Regions from separate parts of the Providencia sp. UF-183 genome, predicted to be linked through region 1. Evidence: riboswitches for the same ligand, from Rfam matches in the RefSeq annotation. Region 1 holds a riboswitch; the other holds the start of a gene.
What was found. Region 1 has a riboswitch for thiamine pyrophosphate ahead of thiC (phosphomethylpyrimidine synthase ThiC). Riboswitches for the same ligand answer to the same signal wherever they lie in the genome.

Region 2: linked by a shared signal. The riboswitch ahead of thiB (thiamine ABC transporter substrate binding subunit) and the one ahead of thiC (phosphomethylpyrimidine synthase ThiC) in region 1 are both predicted to bind thiamine pyrophosphate.

What each region holds. Positions count from the first base shown of each region.
Region 1 covers NZ_JBSICD010000031.1:23,583-29,147, forward strand. Annotated here, with positions in the region: gene AC4IFT_RS20830 (HesA/MoeB/ThiF family protein) at 1-181, opposite strand, end outside; gene thiE (thiamine phosphate synthase) at 256-921, opposite strand; gene thiC (phosphomethylpyrimidine synthase ThiC) at 905-2,890, opposite strand; TPP riboswitch at 3,037-3,149, opposite strand; gene AC4IFT_RS20845 (HAD family hydrolase) at 3,393-4,055, opposite strand; gene AC4IFT_RS20850 (ABC transporter ATP-binding protein) at 4,074-5,090, opposite strand; gene AC4IFT_RS20855 (ABC transporter permease) at 5,090-5,565, opposite strand, start outside.
Region 2 covers NZ_JBSICD010000036.1:2,477-8,041, reverse strand. Annotated here, with positions in the region: gene thiQ (thiamine ABC transporter ATP-binding protein ThiQ) at 1-200, opposite strand, end outside; gene thiP (thiamine/thiamine pyrophosphate ABC transporter permease ThiP) at 193-1,797, opposite strand; gene thiB (thiamine ABC transporter substrate binding subunit) at 1,773-2,777, opposite strand; TPP riboswitch at 2,836-2,933, opposite strand; gene rppH (RNA pyrophosphohydrolase) at 3,047-3,580, shown strand; gene ptsP (phosphoenolpyruvate--protein phosphotransferase) at 3,585-5,565, shown strand, end outside.

The DNA of each region.
Region 1 (5,565 bases):
GGTCAGCAAGCCATAACTCGCCAACGCCAGCACCGGCTAAGTAGAGGGAAGCGGGGGAGCCTAACCCGCCTAAACCGACAATCAGCACTTTGCTATTTTTCAGTTTTTGTTGCCCTTCAGGGCTAACGTCTTCAAGTAATAGCTGGCGGCTGTAACGCATGAATTCTTGGTCACTTAACATGATTAAATTCCTCGAATTATCAGCCGTGTGTCTATTTCACTAAATACACGGCTAATTATTTGATTATGAATTAATTAACAAGCGCGATGACGCTCAATTAAATTCAGTAACGTTTCAGTGGCTGCCCGCCAATCATCAGCTTTGGTGATCGCGCTGACCAGAGCCACACTGCCGACACCCGTTGCTAAGACAGCCGGTACGCGGTCAATGGAAATTCCACCAATGGCGACAGTGGGATAATCCGGCGTTGCTTCTACCATCGCTTTAAGGGTTTCCAGCCCTTGGGGGGACGATGGCATCTCTTTGGTTTGCGTGGGGAAAATATGCCCCATGGCAATGTAAGAGGGGCGCACAGATTTGGCGATGGCTAGCTCATGCTCATCGTGGGTGGAAATACCTAACCGAAGGCCAGCTTGGTGGATTGCCAGCAAGTCAGTGGTTTCCAAATCCTCTTGGCCAAGGTGTACGCCGTAGGCGCCAAACTCCACGGCTAAGCGCCAGTAGTCGTTGATAAATAACCGTGCGTTATGTTTTTTACCCAAAGCAATAGCTTTTTGGATATCATCACGCACGTCAGCATCTGCTTTGTCTTTGATGCGTAATTGGAGGGTGGAAACACCTGCACTAAGCAGGCGTTCAATCCATTCAACGGAATCAACAACAGGGTAAAGGCCGAGGTATTGCTCGGTCTCTGGAAAAGGTGATGTTGGCGCAACAATAGCATTAGGCGATTTTTTCATTATCAGCGACCTCTGCGTTCACAATTTCTGCGCCATGGTATAGCTCGCTACCGTGGGCACGGAAGGCTTCAGACATCTGCTCCATACCCGCTTCTTTTTCGTTTGCCTCTTTTTGGGCTGCGTAATCACGCACTTCTTGGGAAATTTTCATCGAGCAGAATTTCGGACCGCACATTGAGCAGAAATGGGCAATTTTTCCTGAGGCTTGCGGTAAGGTTTCATCGTGGTATTTACGTGCAGTTTCGGGGTCTAATGCCAAGTTAAATTGGTCTTCCCAGCGGAATTCGAAACGTGCTTTCGACATAGCATTGTCGCGAATTTGTGCACCGGGGTGGCCTTTGGCAAGGTCAGCTGCGTGCGCTGCAATTTTATAGGTGATAAGCCCTTGTTTAACGTCATCTTTGTTCGGCAAGCCCAAATGCTCTTTTGGTGTTACATAACAGAGCATTGCACAGCCAAACCAGCCGATCATTGCTGCGCCAATACCTGAGGTAAAGTGGTCATAACCCGGTGCAATATCGGTTGTAAGTGGGCCTAAGGTATAGAATGGGGCTTCGTGGCAATGTTCCAATTCTTCCGTCATGTTGCGGCGGATCATCTGCATCGGGACATGGCCGGGGCCTTCAATCATCACTTGGACGTCATATTCCCACGCAATTTTGGTTAACTCGCCAAGGGTATGAAGCTCGGCAAATTGTGCAGCATCGTTTGCATCTTGGATTGAGCCTGGGCGTAAGCCATCACCTAATGATAAGGAAACGTCGTAAGCGGCACAAATTTCACAGATTTCACGGAAGTTTTCATACAGGAAGTTTTCTTGGTGATGGGAGAGGCACCATTTTGCCATGATAGAACCACCGCGTGAGACAATGCCCGTCAAGCGTTTAGCGGTCATTGGCACGTAACGCAGCAAGACCCCAGCGTGGATAGTAAAGTAGTCAACGCCTTGTTCTGCTTGCTCTAATAACGTATCGCGGAACATTTCCCACGTTAGGTTTTCCGCTACGCCGTTGACTTTTTCAAGGGCTTGGTAGATTGGCACTGTGCCGATAGGGACTGGGCTATTACGTAAAATCCATTCACGTGTTTCATGGATGTAACGGCCTGTGGACAAATCCATGACGGTATCTGCGCCCCAACGTGTTGACCAAATCAGTTTTTCCACTTCTTCTTCGATGGATGAAGTGACCGACGAATTACCGATATTGGCGTTCACTTTCACCAAGAAGTTACGGCCAATAATCATCGGCTCAGATTCAGGGTGATTGATATTAGCAGGGATGATGGCACGACCTGCGGCGACTTCTTGGCGAACAAACTCAGGGGTAATATTTTCGGGCAAATTAGCCCCAAAGCCTTGCCCCGGATGTTGTTGCAGTAGAACTTCGCCACGAATACGTTCACGACCCATATTTTCGCGGATGGCGATAAATTCCATTTCTGGGGTAATGATGCCTTTACGAGCGTAGTGAAGTTGGGTGACGCATTTGTTGACTTGTGCTTTTAATGGGTGTGGGCGGTTGTTAAAGCGCAAGTGGTTGAGGCCTGCATCGGCAAGTCGCTGTTGCGTGAAATCAGAGCTTAAGTTTTCTACTTTGGTGGTGTCTGAGCGTTCGTTTATCCACGGAGCGCGAATTTTTTTCAGACCTTTGTGGACGTTGAGTTCTGATGTTGGGTCGCCGTAAGGGCCAGAAGTATCGTAGATAGGAACGGGTTCGTTGTCTTCAAATTGCGGGTTGTCTTTGTCGCCACCAATAAGGGTTTGAGAAAGCTGGATTTCTCGCATCGGAACTTGGATATCGTCTCTCGAACCTTGGAGATAAATACGTTCAGAATTGGGAAATGAAACGCCAGAAACTGTGTTGATAAAGTTTTCAGCGGCGTCACGTTGGGCTTTACGTGTGCGAGCAGGTGCAGCTTGTGGGGATAAATCAGCGGTCGGGATAACATTATTTGTAATATTGGACATAGCAATTTCCTGACATTGTCACGGCTATGATGCAAAACGCACCAAGCGGGTTTATCGAAAGAAAGTTGCTTGTCAGGAGTTCGGAGGAGTAATAAAAAGACGTTGCGTTTAAATTTTCACCAAACGGAAAATGGCAAAAATGGCGCTGAGTGATTACTCTTGTTCCCTTCGCGGGTATTAACCCGATCAGGTTCCGCGGATCCCGAATTAACGGTCTCAGCCTGATGTTTTCACATACTAGGCACTCCGACAAGAATTAATCAGTATAGAGAGCTTCCTGTGATTCTCAAGCTTTTTCCTCGTCATTCTTCGCGCGATAGGTGCGTTGGCTGCACTAAGTTACCCTAGTCACATACTTGTGTATGCTCCTAGGGATATCTTAGTTTGCCGCCTTCCTCTAGCACGAATAATTTAGAGGAACCTTTGAAAGGCAAGTTAGTTAAAACCTAAAACCTAAAACCTAAAACCTAAAACCTCAAAAATTAAAAATTAAAAATAAGGTTTATAAATTCCACTGATATTGCGGCCAATTATTTTCATTGGCGACTTTGAGAAGGCGTGGGTCACCGTTAACGATAAACGTTTCATCGGCGAATTGGCACATTGGGAGATCGTTGGCAGAGTCGGTGTAGAAATACACATACGCATCGGTGATTGGCTGGTGGCGAACCCAATCCATAAGGCGTTTAACTTTGCCTTCCTTGAAGGTCGGGATACCGTCAATTTCAGTGGTGTAGCAGCCATTTTGCTGTTTAATATCGATGCCCATCGCGACATCGGCATTGAGTTGATCTGCGATCTTTTTGACAATAAATGAAACGTTCGCGGAGATCACAATAATTGGGATCCCTTTGGCACGGTAGTGGGCGATCGTTTGAATCGCATCAGGGTAGATCCTCGGTAAAATCACGGTTTGCACAAAATCATCCAGCCAGATATCCACTTGCTCCGTTTTGATATCAGCGAGGGTTTGCAGGTTAAAGCGCAGGTAAGTTGGCATATCCAACGTTCCTGCATTGTACTGCGCCATCATGGCTTTATCGGCTTCCACAAACTGTGGGTCACGGATAATTTGCTTATCCCACAGATATTGCGTCCACAATACGCTGCTATCCCCTTGAATCAACGTATCATCTAAGTCAAAAATGGCTAATTTGTTTTGCATTATATTCCTATCGTATGATTAGCTAAGTGCACGAATTTCATTTTTATTAAACATTAACTCAAGGCGGGTGCCGGGTTCAAATAAACGTTCAGAGGAGCGATTGAGCAAATCTACCGTCATATCCCCTGCGGGGGTATTAACACTATAACGAATAATATTGCCAAGTAGTTGATGGTCTAAAATCACGGCATCGACAGGGTGTGATATATGGCTACCATACTGGCGACCTGCTTCTTTCACATAAATAGACTCAGGGCGGATAGCGAGGGTGCCTTGTAAATTGACGCCTAACATTGCGTTGGCTTTGTGAGCATCCACCAAATTGTAGTGGCCCATAAAGCGAGCAACAAACTCGTTGGCGGGCTGGGTATAAATATTCTCTGCCGTATCGCTTTGTACGATCTGCCCTTTATTCATCAAAAAGATCCTATCGGACATGATCATCGCTTCGTCTTGGTCATGGGTAACAAAAATCGTCGTGAGTCCAAGCTCCCGCTGAATATGGCGAATTTGCTGGCGCAAATGCTTACGAATGCGCGCATCAAGGGCGGATAACGGCTCGTCGAGTAACAAAATTTGCGGTTTCATCACTAGCGCCCTTGCCAGTGCGACGCGTTGGCGCTGCCCGCCGGATAATTGGTGAGGAAATTGTTGTTCTTTTCCTTGCAACTCAACCATTTCGATAACTTCTGCAACGGCTTTAGCTCTTTCGTTTCTATCGATTTTACGCATTTTTAAGCCGAAGGCGATATTGTCCGCGACGGTCATATTGGGGAAAAGTGCATAGCTTTGAAACACCATACCCACGCCACGTTGCTGGGCAGGCTGATGGGTAATATTTTTACGGTTAATATAAAGCTCACCGCTATTCGGTTGCTCGAGGCCTGCGATACAGCGTAATAAAGTGGATTTCCCACAACCACTCGGCCCCAATAGAGTGATAAATTCGCCTTTTTCAATGGTAAATTGAATATCCGCAAAGACCTGATTTGACCCGAAGGATTTTGTTAAATTCTCAGCAATTACATAGCTCATCATTCATCTCCTGAACGATTCAAACGCATCGCTAACCACGTCAGCAATAACGTAAATAAGAAGTAAGACATCACCAGCGCGGAAGTGAAGTGCCCACTGGTTTGGCGCATATTGAACAAGTAGATTTGCAAGGTTTCATAACGTGTTCCCACTAAAATATTGGCAAACACAAACTCACCCATTAAAAATGAAAATGAAATTAATAATGAAACCAACATACCTTTGCGGATATTTGGTAACACAATCATCATGAAAGCGTTAAAGGTATTCGCACCCAATAAATGCGCAGCATCCATCAGGTCATGTAAGTTAATTCCTTGAAAACTGTTGGCGAGGGCGCGGTACATAAATGGCAACGTGATGGTGAAATAGGTGCCAATTAAGATCCACGGCGTGCCTACTAACATAAATGGTTCGTCCGCAAAAATTTGCAATAAACCGACAGATGACACCACTGGTGGGATAGCGAAAGGCA
Region 2 (5,565 bases), on a different contig from region 1:
GGCGTGAAGGTGTGATCTTGCCCATTAAGTTCTATTGTGCCTGTTTTGGGAAATTGAAAGCCGCTAATTAAGCTCAGTAACGTGCTTTTCCCCGCACCACTTGGTCCCATGATAGCGATACATTCCCCTGATTTTACTGAAAAATCAAACGACATCGTTAAGTTATCATATTGGTAATCTAAATTTGTCAGCTTAATCATGGTGTTTTCCTGAAATGCGTTCGAGCAGGCTAAATAAACAAAAACACAGCAATAGCAGCAGCATCGCAGTTACCGCGCCATCATTGGTGCGATATGCCCCAATTTGCTGGTACAAATAATAGGGAAGCGTGCGGAAATTTTCATTACCAAACAGGGCTACGATGCCGAAATCCCCCACTGAAATCACACAAGCAAATGCGAGAGCTTGGGCAATTGGTTTACGTAGTGCTTTGAGCTCAATAATTTTAAAGCGGTTAAACCCGGTGATCGCTAAGGATTGGCATAAAGGGTTATATCGCTCCGCGGTGTCTCTCATAGGGTTTTCGAGGACTTTTAAAGCATAAGGGATAGCCAACAGGGCATTGGTCATTATCACCAAGGGGTAGGGAGATTCAGGTAGCCCAATGGTTTCATTGAAAAAGATAAAAAAACCTGTTGCAAGGACGATCCCAGGCATCGCTAAAATAATTAAGCCGCTTAACTCAATCGCTTGTCCAAGTCGCACGGCTTGGCGTAAACGCAGCTCACGGCTACTCCAAAGCAGCATCAAGGTGAGAGTGACACAAACTACACCAGCGCAGAGCGCAATAAACAGCGATGTTCCTGTGGCTTGCCATAATGCAGGTTGCTGTAAGACCGATAATAGCTGCCCATTTAAACCATCGAAAACGACGGCAAGCAGCGGGGGGAGCAACAATAACATCGCCGCAGTAATTAACAAGCAATCACGAATACGGCGAAAAAGGTTATCTGCGGGGTCTACCCATTGTGTTTGCTGGCTAAAACCAACTGAAAATAAATTATTGATTTTTTGACAGATAAACATCAATCCAAGACAGAAAAATAATTGGATGAGCGCCAAAATTGTCGCTCTACCAAGATCAAAATCATAATTAAGCGCTTGATAGATTGCGAGTTCAATCGTTGTTGCCGCAGGGCCGCCACCTAAAGCGAGTACGGTGGCAAAGCTAGCAAAGCACAACATAAAGATCAGTGATGCGGTAGGGAGGATTTGCCTACGCAAATAAGGCCATTCTAAAATTCTAAATTGTTGCCACTCATTAAAGCCTAATTGCGCAGTCATTTGACGCTGTTCAATGGCGATATTTTCTAAGGATTGCAATAACATTCTTGTGGCGAGGGGCATATTAAAGAAAATATGTGCAAGTAAAATTCCTTTTAATCCGTAGGGCGAAAAGCTGTATTCCACCCCGAGCCAGTCGAAGGTTTTTGCCAGCCAACCTGTTTGCCCGTATACCGATAAAATCCCAAAAACAGCCACTAAAACGGGTAAGACAAGTGTCATCGCGCAGAGGCGTATAAATAATGTACGCCCCCAAAAACGACGACGGTAAAGTGCTCTTGCAAGTAAAATGGCAGGAAGCACGGAAAAAATAGCGGATAAAAATGCCTGCCAAAAGGTAAAGCCAATGACATGCCATAGGTAACTGTCGCTGATGATGTCATCAATGGCGATTTCAGGCGCAAAAAACCACAGCGCTCCAAAACTGAGAAGCGCTATCGCAATTAATAAACCGGAAGCAAAAGCTCCCGGTAATAAAGAGAGATTAATTAACGACTGACGGCGGTTTGCCATAAACGCGTCCAGTTTTGACGTTCTTTAGCCACTTCTTGTGAACTAAATTGTAAGGCTTTTTCTGGCAGAGGCAGTTGGTTATAAACCTCTGGCAGAGGGATATCAATCACCGGATACATCCAGTTAGTAGTCGGTAAAGTGTTTTGGAATTCAGGTGTTAAAACGAATTGTAAAAATTGCTTAGCGAGTTCAGGTTGTGGGCTGTTTTTCAACCTTGCAGCGACTTCTACTTGCATGTAATGGCCTTCATCAAACAAGGCTGCGGCGTAGTTATCTTTTTTGTCGTTGAGCATCTGGTAGCCCGGCGATGAGGTATAGCTCAGAACGAAATCTCCTTCACCTTTTAAGAATAAGCCGTATGCTTCGCTCCAACCTTTTGTGACCGTTAAGGTTTTTCCTGCCATTTTTTTCCAAGCATCTGCGGATTTATCACCATATAGTTTTTCAATCCATAACATCAGGCCAAGCCCTGGCGTGCTGGTGCGTGGGTCTTGGTAGATGATTTTCCAGTTATTTTCGCTATTTAATAGCGCATCCATACTTGTGGGCGGTTGTTGGATTTTATTTTTGTCATAAATGAAAGCGAAATAGCCATAATCATAAGGAATGAAAATAGAGCTATCCCATGCAATAGGTAATTTTAAGGCTGCCGTGTCAATTTCAGCAGGGACAAAGAGGCCTGTTTTTTCGGCGGAATCTAATAGGTTGTTATCTAAGCCTAAAATGACGTCAGCTTTACTTTTTTTTCCTTCCATTCTTAAACGGTTTAACAGCGCAACGCCATCCCCCAAGGCAACAATTTTTAATTCGCAGTCACACTGGGCTTCAAAATTCTTTTTAATTTGCGGACCCGGTCCCCACTCTGCGGCAAAGGAGTCATAGGTATAGACAGTTAGGGTTGGTTTCTCTGCCCATGCCAATTGACTTAAACCGAGTGCACTAAGGGTCAAAATCGATGCTATAATTTTGTTTTTAAACATGCTTTTTCCTGCGCTAAAAGAGAGTGACACAGGATTTGAGAGTGAACCGATGCAGGTTTGCAAGCGGTGGCTCAAATCCCTACGCCGGTATTAACCGGATCAGGTTCTACGGGTTATTTCTCAGCCAAAATAAATTTGGCACCCCGTTGAGACGCTCACTATTGTAGAGACTTCGGACATATCTGCAAACTGTATTGATATAGGTTTACCAGTTAGGGTATGTGTGAAACAATTAGGCATCTTTCAAATTTGGTTATTGGGGTAGTCGAGTGATTGATGATGATGGCTACCGCCCGAATGTAGGAATCGTAATTTGTAATCGGCAAGGGCAGGTTTTATGGGCTCGCCGCTATGGTCAACACTCTTGGCAGTTCCCTCAAGGAGGCATCAATCCGGGGGAATCACCAGAGCAAGCGATGTATCGTGAGTTATACGAAGAAGTTGGGCTACAGCGTAAGGATGTCAGGTTATTGGCATCTACCCGTAATTGGTTACGTTACAAATTACCCAAGCGTTTGGTGCGTTGGGATACAAAACCGGTTTGTATTGGGCAGAAACAGCGTTGGTTTTTACTCCAACTGCAATGTAATGATGCTGATATAAACGTGCAGCGCAGTAAATCGCCAGAATTTGATGGCTGGCGATGGGTCAGTTATTGGTATCCTGTCAGGCAGGTGGTTTCTTTTAAACGGGAAGTTTATCGCCGTGTTATGAAGGAATTCGCTCCAATTGTAATGCCTTTACAGGAACAAAAATTACCACAACGACCTGCTTTTAATAACCGTAGGCGCGGAGCAAAGTAAGCCTATGTTGATGCGTTTACGTGAAATTGTCGAAAAAGTTGCGATGGCGACAAGTTTGACCGATGCGCTTGAAGTATTGGTGGACGAGACCTGCAAAGCAATGCGAACTGATGTGTGTTCGATTTACTTAGCCGATCATCCCCGCCAATGCTATTACTTAATGGCAACCCGCGGGTTAAAGAAACCTAGCGGGATTGCTATTCGCCTTGGCTTTGACGAAGGCGTTGTTGGTGCGGTTGGGCGCCAATCTGAAATGCTAAACCTCGCTGATGCCCGTGAACATCCTCAATACAAATACCTTCCTCAATTAAAAGAAGAGCAACTTAAAGCCTTTCTTGGTGTCCCCATTGTTTATCGTCGACAACTACTTGGCGTGCTGGTGGTTCAACAGCGTGAGAAACGATTGTTTAATGAGACAGAAGAATCTTTTATGGTGACACTGTCGATGCAGCTCGCGGTGATCCTATCGCAAGCACAAGCCAAAGGAATTTTTGGGCAATATCGGCAAAATAGAATTAAAGCCATCCCTGTTTCTCAGGGAATTTCAATGGCCTATGGTTGGCAAGATACTTCGCAACCTTCTTTTGACAGTATCAGTCAAACCAGTGCCATTGATATCGACAGCGAAAAACAACGTTTAATCACGGCATTAGAAAGTGCAACAGCCGAGTGCCGGCGGATCAGCAAGCGCTTTATGGCGAGCTCTGCGAAAGAAAGTGCGGCAATTTTTGATCTTTATAATCACCTGCTTAGTGACCCCCAGCTTAAAAAACATTTATTTACTGCCATTGATGGTGGCGCAGCCGCTGAATGGGCTGTGAAAACAGTTATCGAAAACTATGTTGAGCAATTTTCTCGTTTACGTGATCTCTATTTAAGAGAGCGAGGCGCAGATCTTAAGGCGTTAGGCCAGCGCTTATTATTCCATCTTGATGATACGTTAACAGCGAATGAACAATGGCCTGAACGCTTTATTTTAGTGGCTGATGAACTCAGCGCCAGTGTGCTTGCTGAATTGCCAATGGAGCAACTAGCGGGTGTTATCGTACGTGATGGCGCAACACACTCGCACTCGGCAATTTTAATCCGAGCGATGGGTATTCCTGCCATTATGGGGGCGGATATTGAACCGTCTTTACTGCATAACCGCCATTTGATTTTAGATGGTTATCGTGGCGAAGTTTTTATTGAGCCCGAAAATCTAATTATTCAAGAATATCAGCAGATTATTGAAGAAGAAAACGTTATTAGTCGTTTGGCGGAGGGAACCTTAGAGCAAGATGCGACCTTAATAGGTGGTGAGCAGGTACAGATATACCTAAATGCAGGGTTGAGTCCGCGCTATGAGCAGCAAATTAATATTGGTGTTGATGGTGTTGGGCTATACCGCACAGAACTGCCGTTTATGCTGCATAATGGTTTTCCTTCAGAAGATGAACAAAAACAGCTATATAAAGAAGTTTTACAGCTATTTCCAACAAAGCCAGTCGTGTTACGTACCCTTGATATTGGGGCAGATAAACAGCTTCCGTATATGCCTATTAGTGAGGAAAATCCAAGCCTAGGCTGGCGAGGGATCCGCATTATGCTTGATCAACCTGAGATTTTTTTAATTCAATTAAGGGCAATGTTACGGGCTAATGTGTTATCAGGAAATTTACGGATTCTTTTGCCGATGGTGACGAGTATTAATGAAATAGATGAAGCTATTTCGTTAATAAAAAGAGCAAAAGAAGAGGTGGGGCAGTTGCTTGGGCAGCCAGTAAAAATGCCGCAGGTGGGCGTGATGCTTGAAGTACCTTCATTGCTATTTTTATTGCCAGAGATAAAAAAACGTGTCGATTTTATTTCTATTGGCACCAATGACTTTACACAATATTTACTTGCTGTTGACCGCAATAATACACATGTCGCGGCGCTATATGATAATCTCCACCCTGCAATTATTCGCTTTCTTGCGAAGGTCAGCGAAGAGTGTCAGCGCT